Regions from separate parts of the Bacillus sp. GW823-FHT06A10 genome, predicted to be linked through region 2. Evidence: predicted binding sites of a transcription regulator. Region 2 holds the regulator's gene; each other region holds the start of a gene.
What was found. The regulator LexA, encoded in region 2, represses DNA repair genes until DNA is damaged. The targets are predictions, from matches to a motif close to CGAACATATGTTCG.
Positions count from the first base shown of each region.

Region 1: a site for LexA is predicted at 2,357-2,370, ahead of uvrB (excinuclease ABC subunit B). Genes of this name have one in related genera too.
Region 3: a site for LexA is predicted at 6,096-6,109, ahead of AC1Q8M_RS07435 (YolD-like family protein). Genes of this name have one in related genera too.

Region 1 covers NZ_JBXAHT010000003.1:249,225-257,506, forward strand. The annotation lists gene uvrA (excinuclease ABC subunit UvrA) at 1-302, opposite strand, end outside; gene uvrB (excinuclease ABC subunit B) at 308-2,284, opposite strand; gene AC1Q8M_RS22095 (DUF4362 domain-containing protein) at 2,436-2,867, opposite strand; gene AC1Q8M_RS22100 (hypothetical protein) at 2,912-3,532, opposite strand; gene AC1Q8M_RS22105 (MerR family transcriptional regulator) at 3,529-4,290, opposite strand; gene AC1Q8M_RS22110 (hypothetical protein) at 4,391-4,618, opposite strand; gene AC1Q8M_RS22115 (helix-turn-helix transcriptional regulator) at 4,766-4,963, opposite strand; gene AC1Q8M_RS22120 (YeiH family protein) at 5,281-6,303, opposite strand; gene AC1Q8M_RS22125 (LysR family transcriptional regulator) at 6,454-7,347, shown strand; gene AC1Q8M_RS22130 (MerR family transcriptional regulator) at 7,399-7,767, shown strand; gene AC1Q8M_RS22135 (flavodoxin family protein) at 7,772-8,282, shown strand, end outside.
Region 2 covers NZ_JBXAHT010000001.1:2,905,441-2,913,722, forward strand. The annotation lists gene phnE (phosphonate ABC transporter, permease protein PhnE) at 1-548, opposite strand, end outside; gene phnE (phosphonate ABC transporter, permease protein PhnE) at 548-1,342, opposite strand; gene phnC (phosphonate ABC transporter ATP-binding protein) at 1,339-2,112, opposite strand; gene AC1Q8M_RS14665 (phosphate/phosphite/phosphonate ABC transporter substrate-binding protein) at 2,208-3,146, opposite strand; gene AC1Q8M_RS14670 (bifunctional metallophosphatase/5'-nucleotidase) at 3,331-4,914, shown strand; gene AC1Q8M_RS14675 (DUF896 domain-containing protein) at 4,955-5,194, opposite strand; gene AC1Q8M_RS14680 (YneB family resolvase-like protein) at 5,240-5,896, opposite strand; gene lexA (transcriptional repressor LexA) at 6,038-6,658, shown strand; gene AC1Q8M_RS14690 (DUF4097 family beta strand repeat-containing protein) at 6,750-7,553, opposite strand; gene AC1Q8M_RS14695 (DUF1700 domain-containing protein) at 7,554-8,096, opposite strand; gene AC1Q8M_RS14700 (PadR family transcriptional regulator) at 8,089-8,282, opposite strand, start outside.
Region 3 covers NZ_JBXAHT010000001.1:1,426,260-1,434,541, forward strand. The annotation lists gene AC1Q8M_RS07390 (C1q-like domain-containing protein) at 1-352, shown strand, start outside; gene AC1Q8M_RS07395 (complement C1q domain-containing protein) at 511-1,086, shown strand; gene AC1Q8M_RS07400 (hypothetical protein) at 1,772-1,966, opposite strand; gene AC1Q8M_RS07405 (hypothetical protein) at 2,232-2,399, shown strand; gene AC1Q8M_RS07410 (glycoside hydrolase family 25 protein) at 2,677-3,675, shown strand; gene AC1Q8M_RS07415 (peptidylprolyl isomerase PrsA) at 3,878-4,729, shown strand; gene AC1Q8M_RS07420 (hypothetical protein) at 5,050-5,268, shown strand; gene AC1Q8M_RS07425 (KH domain-containing protein) at 5,517-5,747, shown strand; gene AC1Q8M_RS07430 (hypothetical protein) at 5,702-5,923, shown strand; gene AC1Q8M_RS07435 (YolD-like family protein) at 6,245-6,580, shown strand; gene gerPF (spore germination protein GerPF) at 6,789-7,004, opposite strand; gene AC1Q8M_RS07445 (hypothetical protein) at 7,212-7,547, shown strand; gene AC1Q8M_RS07450 (hypothetical protein) at 7,592-7,792, shown strand; gene AC1Q8M_RS07455 (SDR family oxidoreductase) at 7,935-8,282, shown strand, end outside.

The DNA of each region.
Region 1 (8,282 bases), on a different contig from region 2:
GTTGAACGTGGATTACGACTCGTCGTTTTTTGATCGATTGAAATCGCTGGTGACAATCCTTCAATCGTATCTACATCCGGCTTATCCATTTGTCCTAAAAACTGGCGCGCATACGCAGATAACGATTCTACGTATCTGCGCTGCCCTTCTGCATAAATCGTATCAAATGCTAATGATGATTTCCCCGAACCAGACAATCCCGTTACAACGACAAGCTGATTTCTCGGAATGGTTACATCAATATTTTTTAAGTTATGTGCTCTAGCACCTTTTACAACGATAAAATCCTTGCTCTTACTCACTCTTTTCACCCTTCCGCTTTTAATTCTAATAGTAAATCTCTTAGTTCAGCTGCACGCTCGAAGTCTAACGCTTTTGCTGCTTCTTTCATCTCTGCTTCCATCTTCGCAATTGTCTTTTCACGCTCTTTTTTCGTCATTTTCTTAGCAGGAGTTGCTTCGTATGTTTCTGTCTCTTCAGCAGTTGTCGTTGCACGGATTACATCACGTACGCCTTTTTGAATCGTTTTCGGCGTAATACCATGCTCTTTATTGTAGGCTTCTTGTATAGTACGACGACGCTGCGTTTCTTCAATTGCAATTCCCATTGATCTTGTTATACGATCTGCGTACATAATAACGCGGCCGTTTTCATTACGCGCGGCACGACCAATTGTTTGAATTAATGAGCGCTCTGAACGTAAGAACCCTTCCTTATCAGCATCTAAAATCGCTACAAGTGATACTTCTGGAATATCTAATCCTTCTCGTAATAAGTTAATACCGACAAGTACATCAAACTTACCAAGGCGAAGGTCACGAATAATTTCAATACGTTCTAACGTTTTAATTTCAGAATGAAGATAGTTCACTTTAATTCCTACATCTTTTAAGTAGTCCGTTAAATCCTCTGACATTTTCTTCGTTAAAGTCGTAATTAATACACGTTCATTTTTTGCAATACGATCTTGAATCTCTCCTAATAAATCGTCAATTTGCCCTTCAATAGGTCGTATATCGATTGGTGGATCTAAAAGCCCTGTTGGACGAATAATTTGTTCTATTACTTCTGGTGACTGCTCTAACTCGTACGGTCCTGGCGTCGCCGAAACGTAAATAACTTGATTTGTTTTCTCCTCAAACTCATCAAACATGAGCGGTCTATTATCTAAAGCTGACGGCAGACGGAATCCATGATCCACAAGTACTTGCTTACGTGCTTGGTCCCCGTTATACATCGCTCTTACTTGTGGCACTGATACGTGCGACTCATCCATAACAATTAAGAAATCTTCCGGGAAATAGTCCAATAACGTATACGGTGTTGCACCCGCTGGACGAAGTGTTAAATGACGGGAATAGTTTTCAATACCTGAACAAAAGCCCATCTCGCGCATCATTTCTAAATCATAACGTGTACGTTGCTCTATACGCTGTGCTTCTAGCAACTTACCGTTATCATTTAAATCCTTTAAACGCTCTTCTAATTCTTTTTCAATATTTTCAATAGCGACCTTCATTTTCTCTTCACGTGTAACGAAGTGAGATGCTGGGAAGATTGCTACATGATCACGTTCTGCTAATACTTCACCTGTTAACGCATTTACTTCACGAATACGATCAATTTCATCGCCGAAAAATTCAATTCGAATACAATGCTCATCAAGTGATGCTGGGAAGATTTCAACTACATCTCCGCGCACACGGAATGTACCACGCTTGAAATCAATATCATTACGTCCATACTGTACATCAACAAGTTCACGAAGCAATTGATTGCGGTCCTTCTCCATACCAACTCGAAGTGATACAACTAACTCGCGATATTCTTCAGGAGAACCTAAACCATATATACACGATACACTCGCAACGATAATTACATCGTCCCGTTCAAATAATGCAGACGTTGCCGAGTGACGCAATTTATCAATTTCATCATTAATCTGCGCGTCCTTTTCAATAAACGTATCTGTTTGTGGTACATACGCTTCCGGCTGATAATAATCGTAATAACTAACAAAATATTCAACTGCATTATTCGGGAAAAAGTCTTTCAACTCACTATATAACTGTCCTGCTAACGTTTTATTGTGAGCCATAACAAGTGTTGGCTTTTGCACTTCTTTAATGACATTTGAAATCGTAAATGTCTTACCCGTTCCTGTCGCTCCAAGCAACACTTGCTTTTTCTTTCCACTATTAATTCCCTCTACAAGCTTCTCTATAGCTACCGGCTGATCACCTTGCGGGGAATACGCTGATATAATTTCAAATTGATGTTCCAAGTAAAATCCGACCTCCTCATAAAAATCTGTATTATTATTTTACCACGAATGCCTATAAAAAACCTAAAAAAACGAACAGATATTCGGTAAAATTTTCGACAATATACACATAGAAAAAGGAAGGAGTAAATACTTCCTTCCTCTACTAATTCTATTTTTTAGGTACATATACTAAGTCATATCCATTGCGCCCAGCTTCATTCATACAATCTATTAACCGATAAGCACTTTCTGATTCGCGCTGCTCTTTAACAATACTTTTACAACTATCTTTATGTAACCCTTTATCCTTCCCAGCAAATTTGTCTTTTCTATTATCTGAAACATAAAATATATCGTTCCCACTATACTCTAACGTTTGAAAAATCGGGTCCCCTTCAAGGGTATACTGTACAATTCTTATTTTATCAACTTCCCTTTGTTCGACATTCAAAACGAAATTTTCAAATTTATCTAGATTGGAAATCCTGGTTCCCTTTACAATGACATCGTTCTTCTTATCAATTGTAGTGTTAGATGATGAGCATGCTACTAAACTCAAGAGAAATAGACATATAAAGCTGGTTCTTTTTTCTATTGTCATCCTCTCCTATAAAAATTATTTGTATACCCAAAAGCTACTTTCAACTATGAAAGTAGCTTTTCTTTTCCTTTCTCCTTCTTCGGAAAAACCACATATGAAAATGAAATCGCTGTATCAACTAAAAATATAATTGCCCACACTTGGCTCACGCGACTTGCAGCTTTATTTAAAACGATTCCCGATTCTAACCAATTACCCCATTGTTCAAATGGAATAAATCCATACGCGAAGAAAAAGAATATGTGCACACCAACGAATAAAACAAGATGTAATACCCAATTTTTTATTTCCTGCTTTGCATAGGCCATACCTGTTAATTCTACCTGTTCTTCAATAATAGGCGCCGGTTCATTACGCCATTTCGCAACTAGCTTTTGCGCAAATATATCAAGCTTCTTCAAATCCTTTTTCCCGTAGAAAACTGCATACAGTAAAATAATTACAGTAATGATTTGAAAATTAGAGAACTTTCCTGTTTGATAATAGTCCACTGCCCCTAATGTTAAAATAAACACTTCATTTACGAGGAGTACAATCCCCATAATAAAGCTCGCCTTCTTCAAACGGAATCCGTAACGGAGTAAAAAGAAACCGATAGCCGATAACCAAAATACAATCTCTGCTCCAATTAAAAAATACCAACGATATTCTGCGAGTATGCTCATTTATCCTTCTCCCTTTCATCATAAATACGAAAAGCTTCATCCATATATAATAAAAACTCTTCTTCAATTGGATACATGCTCATTTTCTGTGAATCTTCCTTTGATTTTCTAACTTCCCATAACTTATCTAAAAACGCTTCGTCACCATTAGCCATTTCTAAACACTTCTGCATTAATCTCTTCATTGCCCTTTGTACTTCATCACTAGTGGCTTCTTTACCCTCTTTCATAAAAATACGTAATTGCTTTAATAAATCTACCCATTCTAAAACATTCGGATCTTCCTCACTCATATTCGGCAAATTATGAAGCAACTTTTGTTCTTCCTTTGAAAATACTTCATTTTGAAATATTTCACGTATACGAGGAGACTGTTTTGAAAGCTGAATAAGTTCAAACATAACTTTCCAATCAAGTTCTCCCTCTACATCTACCGAATAAACAACCGCTTGTAAAACACGCTCCATTCGATTGAACTTCTTTTGCTCTTCTTGTACAAATCGAAGTTGGTTTTCAAGTGATTTTTTCAAATCCAGCTCACCTTTTACTAACATATTCGCAACTTCTTTTAATGAAAATCCCATTTCTTTTAAAAATAAAATTTGTTGCAAACGAATAACGTCAGCTTCACTATATAACCGATGCCCACCCTCTGTTTTTCCGCTCGGCTTTAATAAATCTATTTGATCATAATAACGTAGTGTACGTACTGTAACCCCTGTTTCTCTCGTCAATTCTTGTATTGAAATCACTACCATCACCTCTTCCCCCTCATTATAGAAGATGACGTTACGTAACTTTCAAGTGTTTTGTAAAAAAAATACAAAAAGCTGTTTATACAAAGTGTATAAACAGCTTTTATGGAAATAACCCCTTTTGTATGGCGCGCCCACAAAATAAAATAAGTGCTCCAACAACAACACTCGTTGCCGTTTTATGATAATGGGCTAATAATAATAAATAATACGATAAACCTACAGTACCAATCATAATACAAATACTCGGCACTGGATTACGAGAAAAATTTTGCATTCCCCAAAGAAGCGCAAATATAGCTGTAGCGACACATAACACCGGTAATCCCATCCCAGTTCCCCTTTTTCTATCTATTATTCCTTGTTGCTAACACGCTCGTTGATGCGATACTAATTAATAAATCAAAACCAATCCTTATATATTTAAACGTTTACTCTAATTGAAATCTCTCAAGCTTATCATTTATTTTCTTTCTCCTTACTCCAGCGTAAAGATTTCCTCCACCTTCACTCCAAAATATTTGGCAATTTTTAAAGATAACTCTAGACTCGGATTGTAATGATGATTTTCAATCGCCACTATCGTCTGCCGCGTCACCTGCATCGCCTTTGCCATTTCAACTTGTGTTATATGATTTTGCTTTCTTAACTCTTTTATTTTATTTTTCACACCCATAGGATCCACCTTCAAAAGTAAAGATATCTTTACTTAAATTATAAATATTTTCCAGTTACAAGTAAAGATATCTTTACAAATTTTAGAAAAACATTTCACTGCATATCTTCTCTAAAAAAGTACAAGAGTAATTCAATTTATATCAGCGATTTTTTTAATATATCAGCGCAACTTAAAATATATCGGCGATTTTGCAAATATATCAGCGCAACTCCATTTATATCGGCGATTTCCCAAATATATCGACATCAGTAGCACCATAAGCATAAGAAAGAAGCTGCCCCAAAATATCTTTTGGAACAGCTTCTTCGTCCTACTTATATAAATCCTAATCCCCATACAAGAACGTATCCAAGAACCGATAAGCAAACCGAGCCAATCAGCCCTGCCACGAATGCTTTACTTCCTAATTTACGGAAAGTTTTAAACTCTACATTTAAACCGAGCCCTGCCATCGCCATTGCGATTAGCATATAAGCAATGACAACAATGTACCCCGCAACAACTTCTGGAATAATCCCAAGCGAATGCACTGCACTCATTGCTAAAAACCCGAAGATGAACCATGGAATTGGAAGGTCGCGCCATGATCTTTTTTCCTCGCTACCTTCACTCTTACCAAACCATAATCCGATTAAAATCGCTACTGGTACAAGCATTGCAACGCGCGTTAGTTTCACGATAACTGCGATATCTACAGCCGTGCTTCCTCCTGGCGCCGCAGCCGCAATTACGTGAGCAATTTCATGCAGTGTCGCCCCTGAGAACACTCCATATCCGTATGGAGATAGGCCAAGCACTGGATATAATAACGTATAAATAAGCGTAAATATTGTACCTAAAATTGCAATAATCGCCGCTCCAACTGCTGTTTCGTCATCTTTTGCTTTCACTTGCGGTGCAATTGCCACGACCGCGGCCGCGCCGCAAATTGCCGTACCGCATGCTGTTAAAATCCCAAGTTTCTTTTCTACTTTAAATACTTTCGTTAGTCCGTATACAACAAAAATAGTAAATGTAATAACAACCGCCGCGATGACCAATACTTTCGGCCCCGCCTTCGCAATATCAACAAGATTTAATCGCATTCCAAGTAAGATGATCCCAAAGCGCAGTAACTTCTTACTCGCAAAGTTCGTTCCTGCAATCGCATCATGAGGAACTCCAATTGCAGCGCGCCAAACCATCCCAATTAGAATAGCAATTACTAATTGTCCCATAATATTTAAAAATGGAAGCTCTGCTAAATATTTCGCGGCAATTGCGATTAATAATGTAATCCCAATTCCTTGCGAAAATCCAAAGCCCTTCTTCTTTTGTATAACAAGTGTTTGTTCCACCTTGTACCACCCCAACAATCGTATTGGAACATGCATGTTCTTTCTACTTACATTATAAGAGAGTTTCTATAATAAGTTTAATACCAATACCGAATGTCTATCATCAGAAATACTTATGATAAGATGATAGAAAAGAAAGGAGCCCATTATATGAACGTAGACATTTTAAAAATTTTTGTTACTGTCGTTGAACAGAAACACTTCTCTCGTGCAGCGGAATTATTAAATCTTTCACAGCCTGGCGTAAGTATGCATATACGCAACTTAGAAAACGAATTTGGAACTACACTCATTCAGCGATCTCCGAAACATGTCCAAGTCACGGAAGCTGGAAATATATTATATATACATGCAAAGCAAATGCTCTCTCTTTACGAAGATGCTAAGCAAGAAATTAATGAACTACATAACGTTGTAACAGGAACACTTCGCATCGGTGCTAGTTTTACAATTGGCGAATACTTACTTCCAAAAATACTCGCTAACTATGCGAATGAAAATCCACGCGTCGAAGTGCATACCTTTATCTCAAATACAGAAGAAGTTTTGCAAAGTCTTCGCTCTAATCAAATTGATATCGGCTTAGTGGAAGGGCAAGTCGTATACGCTGATGTTAACGTTGAAACATTTATGCAAGATGAAATGAAGCTCGTCGTTCCGCCAAATCATCCATTGCTCCGCACAAAGGAAATAAATGAAAGCACACTCCAAGACCAAGTATGGGTATTAAGAGAAAGTGGTTCTGGTACACGTGCTTATAGCGATCGATTTATTCATCAACACCATTTAAAAATGAAGCGATTCTTTACATTTAGCAGTATTCAAAGTGTGAAGGAAGCCGTCGCCGCCGGTCTTGGCATCGCTATACTTTCTGATTGGACTGTACGGAAAGAGCTACTAGCAAGAGAACTATTCCACATCGAGGTTCCAAATGAACAACTAATCCGTCCGTTCTCCATCGTGCGCGGCAAATATTTCATTCCCTCTAAAGCCATTCAAGTGTTCTTAAATCATGTAAATTCTTTTGCGAAAAAACAGCATTGACCTTCACATTAGTGTGAAGGTTTACAATACATGTAAAAGGAGTGAAACACATTGCGAATTGGAGAATTATCAAAAGAAACTGGCGTTAGTGAAAGATCACTAAGACATTACGAAGAAAAGGGATTACTCCCTTCTAAGCGCCTCGCAAATGGCTACCGTGATTTTGATGAAAGTGCCATCGGAAAAGTGGAGCTTATTCAAATGTACTTACAAATTGGCTTAAATTTAGAAGAGACGGCAAGGATGCTGCGCTGCCTTGAAATTGAACCGCACCTGTACGACAATCCGTGCAGCAGTATCCTTACGCTTTACGAAGATAAACTCAATGAAGTAACAAAGCAAATCACATTACTTTCCAACATCCAAACGAATTTGCAAAAACACGTTTCACTCCTAAAACAAGCAAAAGAAAAGGGATGATTACATGTTTGTTATACATGGCAGTTCAAGACAAAACGGAAATACGGAAGCTTTAACACATATGATGATTGATGGAATTGAAACAGAACAAATTTATTTACGTGATCACACAGTCTATCCTATTACAGATAAGCGTCATGATGCAGAAGGATTCCAACCTGTAAATGATGACTACGAGCAGTTAACGAAACGCATGTTAGAGCACGACACGATTATCTTTGCTACACCATTATATTGGTACGGAATGAGTGGACATATGAAAAACTTTGTTGATCGCTGGTCACAAAGCTTGCGCGATACATCTCTTCATTTCAAAGAGAAAATGAAAGATAAAAAGATGTATGTTGTCATCGTTGGCGGAGACAATCCAAAACTGAAGGCATTGCCGCTTATTGCTCAGTTTCAATACATCTTCGATTTTGTTGGTTCATCATTTGAAGGATATATCATTGGAGATGCGAATGGATTAGATGAAATCAAAAACGATGCTGAGGCGCTGGCAAAAGCACAAATTT
Region 2 (8,282 bases):
CGGTTTGCTCCTGTTGCTAGCAACGCTTCCGTCGGTCCTTTATCTATGTTTTCAATTCCTTCTGAATATAGTTTCCCTAACATTCCAATAGAATGTAATCCTAAAGCTAATACTCCTGCAAAAGAGCCTGGACCAACAGCTTTTATAAATAAAAGAGCCATAACTAATTCAGGAAACGTACGAACAAAACTAAGTACAAATTTCCCAGATCCTGAAGTTAATTTTCCACTACTCATATTCGTTGCCGCCCAGAAGGCAAACGGAACAGATAAAAATGCAGAAATAAATGTACCTAATATCGCAATTGCCAACGTATCAATTAATCCATGCAATAAATCTTCACCATCTGGCAAAGATACATACGACCAGTCTGGATTTAATATCCCTGTCATAATTGCTTTCGTGATTTCACCTGCTGTGTCCTTTATCCCTTCTAATGGTACTCCTGAAAAGGCCCATACATATACAACTGTAAGTGCTATTAAAATAATCCAGCGATATATACTCGGTTTCTTCGGTTTTGGCACAATCATCGTCGTTCTATTCATTATAGTTTCTCCCGCAACAATGTACTAATGTAGTCAATTAACAAAACAACAATAAGGGTATAGATAATTATAGAAGCAGTTTGTTGATATTGTAAAAATCCAAGTGTACGATCATAATATAGTCCAATACCACCTGCTCCTACTAAACCTAGAACAGCCGCTGCACGTACATTCACCTCAAATGTATATAGTACATAGGAAACAAAGTGTGCTTTTACTTGTGGAATGACTCCATAAACAATCCATTGTACCTTAGTAGCCCCTACAGCTGTCATCGCTTCTAGTGGGCCAGGGTCAATTGATTCAATTGATTCATACAACAATTTCGCTACAAGTCCAATTGAAAAAAAAGTAAGAGCCAAAATACCTGGAAGTGGCCCAATTCCAAAAATCGCTACGAAAATAGCCGCCAATAATAAATCTGGTATTGTTCGTATAAAATTTAAAATCATTCGAGCTAGACTGTATAAAAATGTGTTAGTAAACACATTACTTGCTGCAAACAATGCAAGTGGAATAGCTAAAATCGCTCCTAAGGTCGTCCCAATAATCGCCATACGTATTGTATCTAACATCGCTGTTGTAATAACTTGAAAATAACTCCAATCAGGTGGCACCATTTCTTTCAATAGATCTACGATATTTGGAAAACCGTCTACCAATTTTGAAAATGATGCATCTACTTGTACACTACTACTCCACAGCATTAAAATAACTAAAATAAACGTTAACATATGTTTCAATTTACTCGGCGGCTTCGGTATTTCATTTGAATATATCGTCACGTCATTCATTTTACTGCCACCTCTAATAATTCGCTTTTCTGAGCAACGTCCCCATAAATTTCAGCAAATTTTTCATCCGTTGCTTCTTCTACTAAACCGTCAAAAACAATTTCTCCTGCATGTAATCCGATAATGCGTGTCGCATATTGTCTAGCCAAATCAATAGAATGTAAATTTACAATTGTCGTGATTCCAAAATCTTCATTAATTTTTTTCAAATCATCTAGCACTTGCTTTGTCGTAAGTGGATCTAACGATGCAACAGGCTCATCTGCCAATATGATTTTTGCTTCTTGCGCCAATGCTCTAGCTATCGATACACGTTGCTGTTGTCCTCCTGATAATTCATCAGCACGCGCATATGCTTTTTCTAAAATATTCACTCTTTTTAATGCTTGAAATGCGAGCTCCACATCTTCTTTCGGAAACAAACCTAACGTTGTACGTAATGTGGAATGATATCCAACACGACCAGCTAATACATTTTTTAATACTGTTGATCGCTTTACAAGGTTAAAACTTTGGAAGATCATACCGATATCCCGGCGCATACGCCTTAATCCTTTTCCTTTCGCAGAAGTAATAGACTCACCTTCAATAATGATTTCTCCTTCGGTAATCTCATGAAGACGATTTACGGATCTGAGAAGTGTAGATTTTCCAGCTCCGGATAATCCGACCATTACAATAAACTCACCTTTTTGAATCTTTAAATTTATATTATTCAATCCCCTTGTGCCATTCGGATACATTTTGGAAACATTTCGAAACTCTATCACACATCTTACCTACTTTCAATGTATTATCAATAACTAAAAAACGGCAAACTAACTGAAATCTCACACCTTCCAGCTAGCCGCCATTTCACTATGTATTATTGCGTCTTCACTGTCTTTCCATATTCACGAACAATATCAAATTTACTATCATCAGATTTAATATATCCTTCATGAGAATATACTTCTTTAATGATTTTACGGCCTTCCTCATTTTTTCCAATTTCAATGAAAGCATCTTGTAATTTCTTGCTCCACTCTGCATCTAAATCCGAGCGTACAGAAATTGTATCGTTCGGAATTTTCTCAGTAAATTTCACTATTTTCGTTTGATCAAATATATTCGGATAATCCTTTTTTACAATATTACGAGCATCTTGGAATACAACAGCTGCATCTACATCACCATTTAAAAGAGCAATAAGTGACTGATCATGCCCTTTTAATGTAACAGGTTTCACATCCTTTAGCGGATCAATTCCCTCTTTTAATAGAACAGCTGCAGGCCATACATATCCTGCTGATGATGTTACATCTTGATAACCAATTTTTTTACCTTTTAAATCTTTTACACTATTTATATTAGAGTCTTTTTTAACAACAAACTCAGATTTATAATAATCTACTAAATCTTTTGTAGGAGCTCCTGTTTCATCCTCTACTCCAAAACGTTGTGCTTGCAAAATTACATTTGCAGCCTTCTTTTCATGTGCTAATACGTACGCTGTTGGCGGTAAAAATCCTACATCTACTTGTTTAGATGCCATCGCTTCTACAATTGTATTGTAGTTAGTTGAAATACTAACTTTTACCGGAATATTTAATTTATCGCTTAATAGCTTTTCCAATGGTTTTGCCTTTGCCTCTAACGTATCCGCATTTTGAGAAGGAACAAATTGAACATTTAAGGTCTTTGGTACATAACCTTTTTTCGTATCTTCATTTTTACTTGCACTGGACTCTTTCGTCCCGCAGCCACTTAATAATCCGGCCGCTAGTACAACTGTTGTACTCATTGCAAAAACTTTTTTCAACATATTAATGCCTCCATTTTTCTTGTTATAAAATAACCTTCCGTAAACATGAAGAAATATATCACATATTTTGATACACAATTGGGTATTTACAGAATCTTTACACATTCTATACATTCACATCAAAATTCACTTCACATATTTGATATGATTAATTGGAAGATAACAATAGAAAAGGTGAGTCATATTGGAACAAAATCAAACTGTAACTTTAAACATCTTATTAACAAGCGATATACATGGCACTGTTTATCCTATTCACTACCAAGATAACTCCCCAGCAGAACTTGGTTTAGCTAAAATTTCTACTCTTATAAAAAAAGAACGTTCCCAAAATACAAACGTTCTTTTAATTGATAATGGCGACTTTATTCAAGGAACACCATTTACTTATCATTACGTTACATACGAAAAAAACAAAAAAAATCCAATGTCCTTATTAGCGAATTACTTACAATATGACGCTGCAATTATCGGCAATCATGAATTTAATTACGGGATGAATATATTAAATAATGCTGTGACTACTGCGAACTTCCCGTACCTATCAGCAAACATATTAGATAAAAACATAAACAAACCCTATTTCGGAAAACCTTATTTAATCAAACAGATTGAATCCAATATAAAAATCGCTATTTTAGGGGTAACAACACATTACATCCCAAATTGGGAACAGGCCCATCACATTAAAGATTTACTATTTGAAGATGCATTAAAGACTACAAAAAAATGGGTTTCTTATATTCGCGAACATGAGAAACCCGATTTATTAGTCGTAGCCTATCACGGTGGATTTGAAAAAGATTTACAAACCGGGGAACCTACTGACGTGTTAACAGGTGAAAACCAAGGATATGCAATGTGCCATGAAATTGAAGGCATAGATCTTTTACTAACAGGTCATCAACACCGAGAAATTTCTCACACAATGGCTAACGGTGTAACAATTTTACAGACCGGATGCAATGGACACTCAGTCGGCAAAGTAAAAGTAACATTCGAAAAAACGAAACGTAAATGGGTAAAAAAAGAGAGCTCTTCTGAATTATTATCTGTACAAGGAATTGAAGCGGACCAAGATGTACTTTCATTGGTAGCCGATTACGAAGAGAAAACACAAAAGTGGCTTGATCAACCTATTGGAATCATTCAGGGGGACATGCAAATTTCAGATGCTATGCAAACTCGTTTGCACGATCATCCTTTTATCGAATTCATAAATAAAATACAGATGGATATAGCTAAGGTATCAATTTCTTGTACAAGTTTGTTCCATAATACATCTCCAGGTTTCCCGGAACATGTAACAATGCGTGACATCGTTTCTAATTATATTTATCCAAACACATTAAAAGTAATTAGAATAACTGGAGCTGATATAAAAGCCGCTCTTGAACTCTCTGCTTCTTATTTCACATTAAAAACAGATGGATCCATCATCGTAAGTCCTACCTACATAGAACCAAAACCACAACATTATAATTATGATATGTGGGAAGGGATTTCATATGTATTAAACATTTCAAAACCAATTGGTGAAAGAGTAGAATCTTTACAGCATAACAGTGCTCCTCTTAATATGAATGAAGAATATGAAGTTGTAATGAATAATTATCGTGCAAGTGGCGGGGGAAATTTCTTTATGTTTCAAAACAAACCGGTAGTAAAAGATATACCCACAGATATGTCTGAACTTATCGCTAATTATATATTGGAACATAAAACGATAGAAGCAACCGTTAATAACAACTGGAAAGTTATTAAATAACGATTTTTACAAATAAAAAAAGATGGGCTTCGCCCATCTTTTAATTTAATTTTGCATTATCTTGCTTTTTTAAAGCTTTTAATTTCGTCGGTGTAACATCTGTACCTTCTTCGTTAACAACTTTAATTCCTTTAAGTTCGTTTAACATATTTTGACGAAATCCTTTTAAATATTGTTCACGTAGCGATTGACGCTCACGTTGCTCTTCTTCAGTTAAACCTTCAGCTTTTGCTTTTTTCGCTAAGAAGTTAATGCGTTCAACGAGTTCGTGATTAATCATCTCGAATCCCCCTTCTAATCAAAACTGATTATTATCATACAATAGTTACTCTTCTTTATCAAGCAATTGCTTCGTATACTCTACATATCTACGATGTACAGTCGCCTTTGAAACATTATGACCAAATCCACGTAATGTTGCTGCAATTTCTTCAAACGTGAGTTCACTTTTTCGCAAACGTACAATTTCCTCAATTGGCACTTCTTTTTTCTCTCTTCCTACACTTAAATGACGATTTTTTAAATTATTTTCTGGACGATAACCTTTTTCTACTGCACGTTGCATACCTCGTTTAATTTTCAAATTATGAATCTTTCTTTGATATTCTTCAACAATACCAATAATATCTAATACCATCGAATCAGAATCCGACAATTGTAATTCACCATTATGTGTATGCGTATATACTTTTATGCCTTCTTTATGTAAACAATGCATTAATGCGATCTTCGCATTTCCTCTACCAAGGCGCGTTTCATCTTGTATAAGTAACACATCAATTTGTTCGTCTCGAATTGTATCCAGCACCTCTAATATACCGTCACGTTCAATTGTATATCCACTAGCCTGCTCTTCAATCACCTTAGTAACATTCATTTGATAGCGCTCAGCTAAATGCAATAATTCATCTTTTTGACGTAATAATGATGTTTCTTGCGCTTCTTTCGTTGTACTCACACGTGCATAAATAATTGCATTCATTTTGAACCCCTCTTTCTCCCTATTATTTCCCTATAGTGTAACATAAATCCGCCATTTGTTCGAACTTATGTTTGTAGAATGTTTTTTCACATGTTATACTTATTAATAAGAAAAATGAAAGAAAACGAGGTGTTAGAAAACATGGAAAAGTTAACGAAACGCCAGCAAGACATTCTCGACTTTATTAAGCTAAAAGTACAAGAAAAAGGATATCCACCTTCCGTACGTGAAATTGGTCAAGCAGTCGGCCTCGCTTCTAGTTCTACAGTGCACGGACATTTATCACGATTAGAAGAAAAAGGATACATTCGACGCGATCCAACAAAACCACGTGCCATTGAAATTTTAGGTGAAGACCGAATGGATACGGAAACACAATCTGTTATTCAAGTTCCAATTGTCGGAAAAGTTACTGCCGGTTTACCAATTACAGCGGTTGAAAGCGTAGAGGAACATTTCCCACTTCCAGCTAGTATTGTTGCTGGAGCAGACCAAGTGTTCATGTTACGTATTTCTGGAGATAGTATGATTGAAGCTGGTATTTTCGATGGAGATTTAGTTGTTGTTCGCCAACAACAGTCTGCATATAATGGTGAAATTGTAGTCGCTTTAACAGAAGATAACGAAGCAACTGTTAAACGTTTCTATAAAGAAAAAGACCATTTCCGTCTACAACCAGAAAACTCTTCATTAGAACCTATCATTTTAAAACAAGTGTCAGTTATCGGGAAAGTAATTGGCGTATATCGTGATTTACATTAAAAATAATAAAAAGAAGATAATTACCTTATTTATATACGGTAATTATCTTCTTTTTTGTATTTTGATAGATTTCCATACATTCTATTTCTTATTAACGAGTTTCAATCGTCACATCTCCCGCAGCCGTTTTACCGCTAATCTTTTTACTACCATTGCCAATTGTTACGTTATTATTTTCTTCATTAAAAATTGTTACATCTCCGGCAGCACTTTGCCCAGTAATTACCGCATCTTGTGGTTTTTCCGATAAAGTAATATCTATGTCTCCCTCAGTTGAACTTGCTTCTAGATTATACTTGGAATCATGATCTCGAATATTTATTTCCCCACTTTTTGTTTTTGCGGTCACTTTCCCTAATACCTTCTTAAAGTTCACCTCACCAGCTTTTGTCGATCCTTCCACATTCTTAGCCGTTACTTGTTTCAACTCTACTTCTCCAGCAAGTGTTCTAACACTTACGCTATCACTTTTCACATCACTCATTTCGATTTGTCCAGCAGATGAATTTACTTTTACATCTTGATAAGAGCGTTCAGGCACAAGGAGAGTCAATTTAGACGTTTGAAACCTAAAATCATAAAAAGAAAAATCAAATGAAGCACCTTTTTCTCTTTCCCCAATAATTTTTAATGTGTCACCATCTTCTGCAATACGAATCTCTTGTTTACGTACATCTCCTGATTGCTTTACATAAAAAGAAGAATCAGGAGATTTTTGGATAACAATATCTCCGGCATCTAACTTAACTTCTATATTTTTTAATGTTTCGTTTTTAATTACATCTTCTTTATCGCCTTTTTCAGCAGTTTGTACTGCTTTTTCATATGTTTGGGAAATTCCTATTACTCCAATAATGATACAAGCGATAGCGATTAAAAATAGTTTTTTCATCATTTACTCTCCTTTTATCATTTTGAAGTTCCATATTACATATCGTACACACAATCTCTTAAACCACTTTGTACTATAAAAAGCGATAATACATAACAATAAACCTACTCCAACAAACGTTATACTAACGAAAAGATCCAACCATATAAAAGTACCCATAAATACTTTTCCAATAACGAAAAATGGTGTTACTACACTAGCAATACCACCAATCCAAAAAGAAAATATAAAAGCAACAATTGCGACTAACGGGCCTAACACAATAATAAAATTAAACAAACTAAGTCCAATCGCTGCCATAACAGCTCTTGTCACATTTGAAGTCGATGGATTTTTTTTCATTTCATCGAAGCGATACATCGCAAGTAACTCTTTTGCGATTACTTTCGGAGAACCAAGGCCCTGAATTATTTCTGATTCAGTTTTCCCCTCTTCTAGTCCAAACTGAAAGTGCTCTTCATAATCCAATAAAATATCTTGCCTCTCTTCCTCTGGTAACTTTCTAAGATAACTTGATAATTCTTTAAGAAACCCTTCTTTACTCATCCCATTCCACCCCTTCAATAATTTCTTGTACCCCTTTCGCAAAATCACGCCATTCTGTTACTAACAAATGAAATTGCGTCTCCCCTCGCTCTGTTAATTGATAATATTTACGAGGTGGCCCTTCCGTAGATTCCTTTAAATACGTTTGAAAATACCCTTCTTTCGTCAAACGACGTAATAAAGGGT
Region 3 (8,282 bases), 1.5 Mb from region 2:
TGAACAATTTGATTTAGCGAATGAGTATAATCCAGCAACATCTATTTTTATGCCGAAGACTAAAGGAGTATATTCTATTATTGGAACGATTGGTTTCTTTCCAAACGATCCAACTTTAAATTATAGAGCGCGTGTAGAAATTCGTGTGAATGGAAACGCAGCGATAGCTATAGATAATGACTTTTTTGGTCCCATAAGTTTTGGAAATGTAGTAAGTGTTTCGACGATTGTTCAATTGAATGCAGGGGATGAAGTTGAGATTTATGCACAAAGTAGTATAGATGGAGTTTTAAGTCCTTTAGAAGATGGTGCACATTTTGAAGCAGCAAGATTTCCTTCTTCAATTAAATAAAGTCATTAAACAATGAGTTTACAGAAGCTTAAAGGTAAACCCTCACCGAAATGGTGAAGGTTTTTTACTCTATTAAAAATAGTAACAGGTCGTCCAAGCTATTCTAATCTATATAGCATACTATGTAAAAATAAGTGTAAAGGAAAGGGGGACTAGCTATGTCTTATTATTACTGTAAGTATTGTAAAGATTACAAAAAGGAAAGTCATGATTGTTATAGGAAAAGTAGTAAATGTGATAGGAAGTATGTAAAGGTGAAGTGTTGTGATGATAAGAAAGAGGAGCTTGTAAGGGCATCGGCATTTAGAGCTGTGAATACAGTTAATCAACCTGTTCTAGCAAATACTCCTGTTAAAGTATTATTTCAAAATGAACAATTTGATCTAGCGAATGAATATAATCCAGTAACATCCATTTTCACTCCGAAAACTAGAGGGGTATATAGTGTATTAGGAAATATAACATTTTCTCCAAATGATTTTAATGTGAATTACAGAGCTAGAGTAGAAATTCGTGTGAATGGAAATCCAGCAATAGCGATAGATAATGATTTCTTTGGAACAGGAGTATTTTTTAATAATGATGTTTCCGTAACTACTATTCTTCAATTAGAAGCAGGAGATGTAGTTGAAATTTTTGCAGAAAGTAGTATTGCTGGCGTAATTGTACAAAATGTTAATGGTGTAAATACGGTTCACTTTGAAGTGGCAAGATTTCCTTCTCCAATTAAATAAAACAGATCATTAAATGTTTTTTAGTAGGTTTAGTTAATCCCCTTACCAAATGGTGGGGGATTATTATTGTTTTTCTAAAATATATAAGTAAACAGGTTAAGTATAGTTTAATTTGTAAGGGTTTCAATCTTCTTCAGATAATAAACAGAATAATAAGTAACATGCTTGTACAAACTCATTGTTAGTAAGTTTACTAGTTTTCTTATAGAACAAGAAAGAAGGAATACATAAAAGATCGTATCGTTACGTTTTTTCTTTACTATATAGAAATTATATATTGAACATAGATTTGTGAAGGTAATACTAATACACTGAAAAATAACATAAAGGCGATTACACTATATAAAAACAAAATCAATCCTAAGATGAGTAGTATTGGATGCAGCTTGAACATATTTGACCTCCTTGAGTATATAAAGAATTTTAATATATTATTGGTCAATTTAGAAGGGGGACGGTTGCATAAAAAAAGAGCATACATAATAAGTACGCTCTAAAGAAAGATAGGTTTTATGAGTGGATAATCTCCATACGATAATATATGTTCTTTTAATAAAAACGTGTAAAAAATCAATGAATTATCAATGGAATATCATAAAATGTGTAATTTTAGTTTAGGAATGCATTTATTTTCTTTCTCAGTTATTTTAGGTAACAAATTTGTGAAAATCGTACATTATGCGGACTAACAACGGGATAGCGATCGTACTTCAGTCACATATTTATTAAAGTCTGGATATTGCGTGATAGTTTGACATTTAGGGGTGCATAGTTGATTAATTATAGACACATTTGTAATTACTTCGTTACAAGGACCGAAAAATGTAACTTTTAGTTTTGAATTTGGTGGGATTTTGAACACGATAGGTTTTTTTTCCATGAAATCAGCTCCTAATATTGAGTATTATAAGTTAAAGGATGTAGAGTCGTATTAGTATAATATGAAACTTCAGTGGATTTGCTTATAATAAAGAATTTCATAGTAGTAAAATTGCTTAAAGATGTAAAGGGGAAATTGAGAATGCGAAATAAAACGTTTAATTAATATAATCAATAAACACGCAAATGGTTAATGTAACTAATGCATTTTTTTATTTTCTACATATTATGTTAGTAAGAATTGTATAAGGAGGTAGTATAAAATAGTGGAAGAAAATGTACAAGCTCAGCTTTCGCCACCGTGGATCACATATTTTAATGAATTAAAAAATTCAATAGGTGCTGATCCAACTGTTACAGTTGGGCCGCTTATTCCTGTTGGTGGTAATTATATTATTTTAGTGCATGCGTTAAGTTTGGAAGTTTTAATTTAATAATGTAGGGGGATGTTTTCTAATATCCGTAAAAATGATTGATACCTGGATTGATAGGACGAGATTACATAACAAATGAATAGTAGGGTATATTTCAAATATGAGAATGTTTTATATGGTATATATGTTAAAGTTAATAGAAATATTTCTGAAAGAGAATATATTTTTTAAAACAGTAACGATTCTTTTTATTTATATTATAGATAGCTAGTTTTAGAGAGATAAGGCTTACAATAAAACAAGCTATGAATAAGACATTAAAAAGGAGCTGGAATGTATGGGGTATATTGTAGATATTTCAAAATGGAATGGAACTATCAATTGGGATATTGCAGCATCTCAGCTAGATTTAGTGATTGCTAGAGTTCAAGATGGCTCTAATACGGTGGATTTTATGTATCAAAATTATGTTAGTGAAATGAAAAAGTATAGTATCCCATTCGGTAATTATGCTTTTTGCCGTTTTATATCTATTGCTGATGCAAAGAAAGAGGCACAAGATTTTTGGAATCGTGGTGATCAATCAGCTAAGTTTTGGGTGGCGGACGTAGAAGTTCAAACGATGGCAGATATGCAAGGCGGGACACAGGCATTTATTGATGAATTACGCCGTTTAGGTGCGGAAAAAGTAGGATTATATGTAGGGCATCACATGTATTTATCATTTGGAGCACGTAATATTGAAGCTGATTTCGTATGGATCCCTCGTTATGGAGGGAATAAGCCAGCATATCCATGTGATATTTGGCAATATACGGATTCAGGGAATGTTCCTGGGATTGGGAAATGTGATCTGAATCGATTAGTAGGAAATAAGTCACTTTCTTGGTTTATAGATTCGAACAAAGCAAATCAATCTAACATAGTGTATAAACAGCAACCGAATGGCATTGGTATTGCAGTTTCGAAATATCCTGATGGATACGGAATAAATTTATATGAGAACCCCATGAATCCTCAATTTACAGGTGCACTCACTCAGAAAATTCCATATTTAATCTTAACAGGTTATTGGGGAGGCGGTGAGCAAGATATGATTTGTTTAGGGAACGATAAGCAGTGGGCATATTTAAAACATTTTAAGGTGAAATGGTTTTATGCAACTTCGAAATATCCTGTCGGCTACAGAGTAAATTATTATGAAGAGCCTGAATGTATGAATTATAAAGGAAATATAGATGGATCGACATCTTTTCGAGTGTGGGGTAGAGTGGGAAATGCGGTAGATATCGGGCAGAATAGTTGGATACCTGAAGAACATGTAAGTATTAAGTAACTATAGCAGCCGTATTGTTTTTGAGGTGTATGTAAAGAGTCTTCTTACTATACATAATAGTAAGAAGACTCTTTATGTTTAAAAATGGAAATGCATGATACATAGTCAACTCATATGAAATGAATTACATGCAGAAAACACACTGTTTTCACAATGCCTGTGTATAGTTAATTTGCATAATGATAAAAGTGAGGTATTTGAATTGAAAAAGAAAAAAATATTTATTGGAACAATTATTTCATGCGTGATGCTAGCATTATCTGCATGTGGTTCTTCAGACAACGTAGTAACATCAAAAGTAGGAAATGTTACAGAGAAAGAATTAAGTAAAGAATTAAGACAACAATATGGAGAAAGTACTTTATATCAAATGATGTTAAGTAAGGCATTGTTAGATAAATATAAAGTTTCGGATGAGGAAGCAAAAAAGAAAGTAGAAGAAGCAAAAGATAAAATGGGTGAGAACTTTAAATCAACTTTAGAACAACTTGGATTGAAAAATGAAGATGAATTAAAAGAAAAAATGAAGCCAGAAATTGCATTTGAGAAAGCGATTAAAGCAACAGTCACAGAAAAAGATGTGAAAAATAACTATAAACCAGAAATGAAAGTAAGTCACATTTTAGTGAAAGATGAAAAGACAGCTAAAGAAGTAAAGGAGAAAGTAAATAATGGTGAAGATTTTGCTGCCTTAGCAAAACAGTATTCAGAAGATACTGGTTCAAAGGAACAGGGCGGGGAAATATCTGGTTTTGCTCCTGGACAAACTGTGAAAGAATTTGAGGAAGCTGCGTATAAATTAGATGCAGGCCAAGTAAGTGATCCAGTTAAAACAACTTACGGTTACCATATTATTAAAGTGACGGATAAAAAAGAATTGAAGCCATTTGATGAAGTAAAGGAAAAAATTCGTAAAGATTTAGAACAACAAAGACTACAAGATACGACAGGTAAATGGAAACAACAAGTAGTCAATGATTTATTGAAAGATGCTGATATTAAAGTGAATAATAAAGAATTTAAAGATACATTTAAATTTCTAGAAAAGAAATAATGATTGTAATCATAATTAGAAAAGGGAACTCATATAGAGTTCCCTTTTCTAATTAGTGTGTGAGTTATAAATAGATAGTAAGACAATACAATATTACATTTAAATATTAAGAATTACAATGGGAAATAATGGATATCGAACATAATTTAAAAAATAATACATATAATGTTTTTGAATAAATATTTAATATGGATAATTAGTAAAAAGCTGAGCATTCGAATGGAAAGGATGTTCTTTTTGGTGTGAAAATTTTAGGATAAATAATGAATCGTATTAAACGCGTCATTTACCACATCAATAAATTAAGGTGGGGAGAATATATGAAAGTAATCTTTCAAGGAGAGGGCGGCGCGAAAATTTTTGAGTCATATGATGAAAATGTAAGTGATTTATTAGCTATATTAAAAGAAACGAAAGGGATTAAAATCGGGATTGTTGAGTATAAAGTGTTAAAGTACGAACTTAATTATTTTCGTCATCCGAAAAAAGCGGATACAGAGAGAGAGTTACATATAATAGTACAACCTAAGTATATGTAATGAAATATAATAATAAAAATCACTGATTCAGTTTTGTAAAGTTTCATAGAGTATGTAAGAAAAGAGAGTGTTGTAAATGCTCTCTTTTCTTATGCTTTGTGAGTTCGTTCATCATAGTATATGTGTTCAGTTATAGATGGTTAATAAACGAAAAAATTTAAAACTTTTTTGTTTAGGCAGGGATTTTATATTTGAGTAAATAAATATACTATGAAGTATTTTTTATACGAATATTGGAGGAGTATAAAATGAGTTTAGCAAGTTACATAGGCTGTAATGTAGAAATTCCGTTAACGGAGCCCGATTCTAATGATGTAATTGTTTTTGGACCATGTTTTGCAGATGAAAGTATGCTTGAAATTGTACAAGAGTATCAATTCCAAAAAAATTACATATATGAGGTTTCAACTAGTTGGGGAATTGAACTTGTCGAGTGGCAAAACGTAAAGGAAAAAAAGAAGCGAAAGAAAAACTTTTAACTTTATGCAAGATTATGGAAGGTTATTTGGAAGAAGGAGACTATTTCGAATTATTCAGTTGTTGGGTTGGTGATGAAGATAAGGAACGAGTAGGGGAATTGAAATTAAAAATAAATCATTTTAATATAGATGAATTATGTATTCCAGAAAGAACATTAGTTAGGATAGAAAAATAAACATTGAAATATTTTTTAAGAAAAGGCGATTTCACTTTGTGTGAAGTCGCCTTTTAGTTGTTATATGCATTTTACATAAGAAATGAGAAGTTTATTTGATAAAGGAAAAAAGTATGGAGATAAATAAAATTATGTTTTTTGTTAAAAAATAATAAGTATGGCTCTTCTCAAAAGAACGTAAGTTCGTGTATAATAAGAACGAATGTTCTTTTGAGAGGTAACCTAATTATAGTTTAGAAGTAAATCCGAGTTTAGTGCGTATTAAAAATAACTAAGGGATAGTATGGCTAAATAAATGTATAAATGATCAAGGAGATAAAAATGAACGATGTAAAGATACAAAAGGAAGAAAGAGAGTGGGTTCCGTTTACAGTAATATCCGAACAACTTTTAAATATGAGAAAGATTATTGGAGAGAAATTAAAAGTACAAAAACCGCTTTTAACAAACGAAGCAAAAGAGAGAATTTCTGATAAATTATTAACGTCATTACTGTCTGAGAAAGAAATATTGGTAACATATTTTGAAGATGGTTACATACTAACAAACTACATGACTGTTGTACATATCAATCCGGTAAAACAAATTGTAATTTGTACAGACGCCTTTTATAAAACTTACGTATTTAACGCTATGGATATTATTGAAATAACGTAAAAGAAGCTGAATATTAAATGGCAGCTTCTTTTATTTCTGATTTATGAGACAAATAATACAAGAAAAAGCAGCTAGCTTCGTGCTAGCTGCTGAGCCCCAGGGAAAGGGAGAAAAAGATAGGGTACTCCAAAATCAACAAGAGCTGTCAAACAGCCTGATTATAGTATAGACAAATTAAGATTTTCTATACTAAAAGTTGAACATAAGATTAGGCTGTACCCACTTGGTTTTGATCTGCAAGGTCAGAATCAAATGTATTGGTCGCGCTAACACCGCTAAAAGTATTAACAACAAAACCAACGTTTGATGCGCCAGAGCCATTATAAGCTTTCGTATTTTCTTTTGGAGAAACGTTGTAGAAATCACCTAAGTTAAATGAACCATTACTATTTTGTACAACTAAATTCCCTACAACTGATGGCATAATTTTCACCTGCTTTATAATAAGTTGTTAACATTACTATATGGAGTTATAGTCCAGATGGTTCATATAATAAAAATTGTGGAATAGTAAAACGTTTGGAGCATGGATTTCAATAAAAGTGTGTTAAAATTAATATAATAAAGTTGAGTAATTTTTTTAAAAAATTTGTATAATTGATATATACGAAAATAAAGGAGGCAAAATGTAATGAAAGATATTATGAAAAAAGTTGATTTAACAGATGCCAAATCAAGTAATCTTGTTGCACTAATTTATAGTAATGAAGTTATATTAGTTGAAGACGCATTTTGTCCAAATGAAATAAAATTAAAGTTTAATGAAATTGCAATTTTATCTGCAATTAAAACAGCTCATATTGCGAAAGTGTCTATTAGGAAAGAACTTGAAGCGCTTTTTCATGATACGGGTGTTATATTAGTGAAACAAAATGTTGATTATGGTAGTAGCCAATCTATTACCATGCATTTTGAGCAATTTAAAAAATTGCAATATGAGATTGAATATTTAAATAAAAGTATGTAATAAGGCAGCTAAATAAAGGTTCTATCATAAAGGTGGAATGTGTTGTGTTGAAAAAGTGGTTTGAAAATTATTTGGGTGAATCGCATTGTAAACATAAATATATTTTTATTAAGATGCAGGATAATGAGGATTTTAAAAAAGATACATTAGGTGTAGTTTATATTTACCAGTGTGAAAAATGTGGAAAAGAGAAGTTGAAATGTAAAAACGATAATGAAATAAACAATGAATTTTTAGATATATAGCAAAAAGTAACCATGATGGTTACTTTTTTTATTTATGTATGCAATATCAAAACCATTACTAAAGTATGAGTTGAGTTAATACTATAGTAAATGGCTGAATAAAAATGAAGAGAGTAAGATATAGGGAAGGAGGATGAGAGAAATGCAGAGAAAAGAAATTGGTAAATCTGTAATTATTACAGGTGTGACACAAGGGTTAGGACGTGCGATGGTTGACCGATTTGATGAATTAGGGTGGAACATATATGGTTGTGGACGTTCAAAAGATAAAATTGAAGAACTAAAAAAACAGTACAGTAAAATACATGATTTTCAAGTAATTGATGTTTCAGATTCTCAGCAAGTTAACAACTGGGCAAATTATATACTTAATAGACATACGGCTCCCGATATGATAATAAATAATGCATCGATTGTAAATCAAAATGCACAACTTTGGAAAATTACGGCTCAAGAATTCGAAAATGTAATGAATGTAAACGTGAATGGT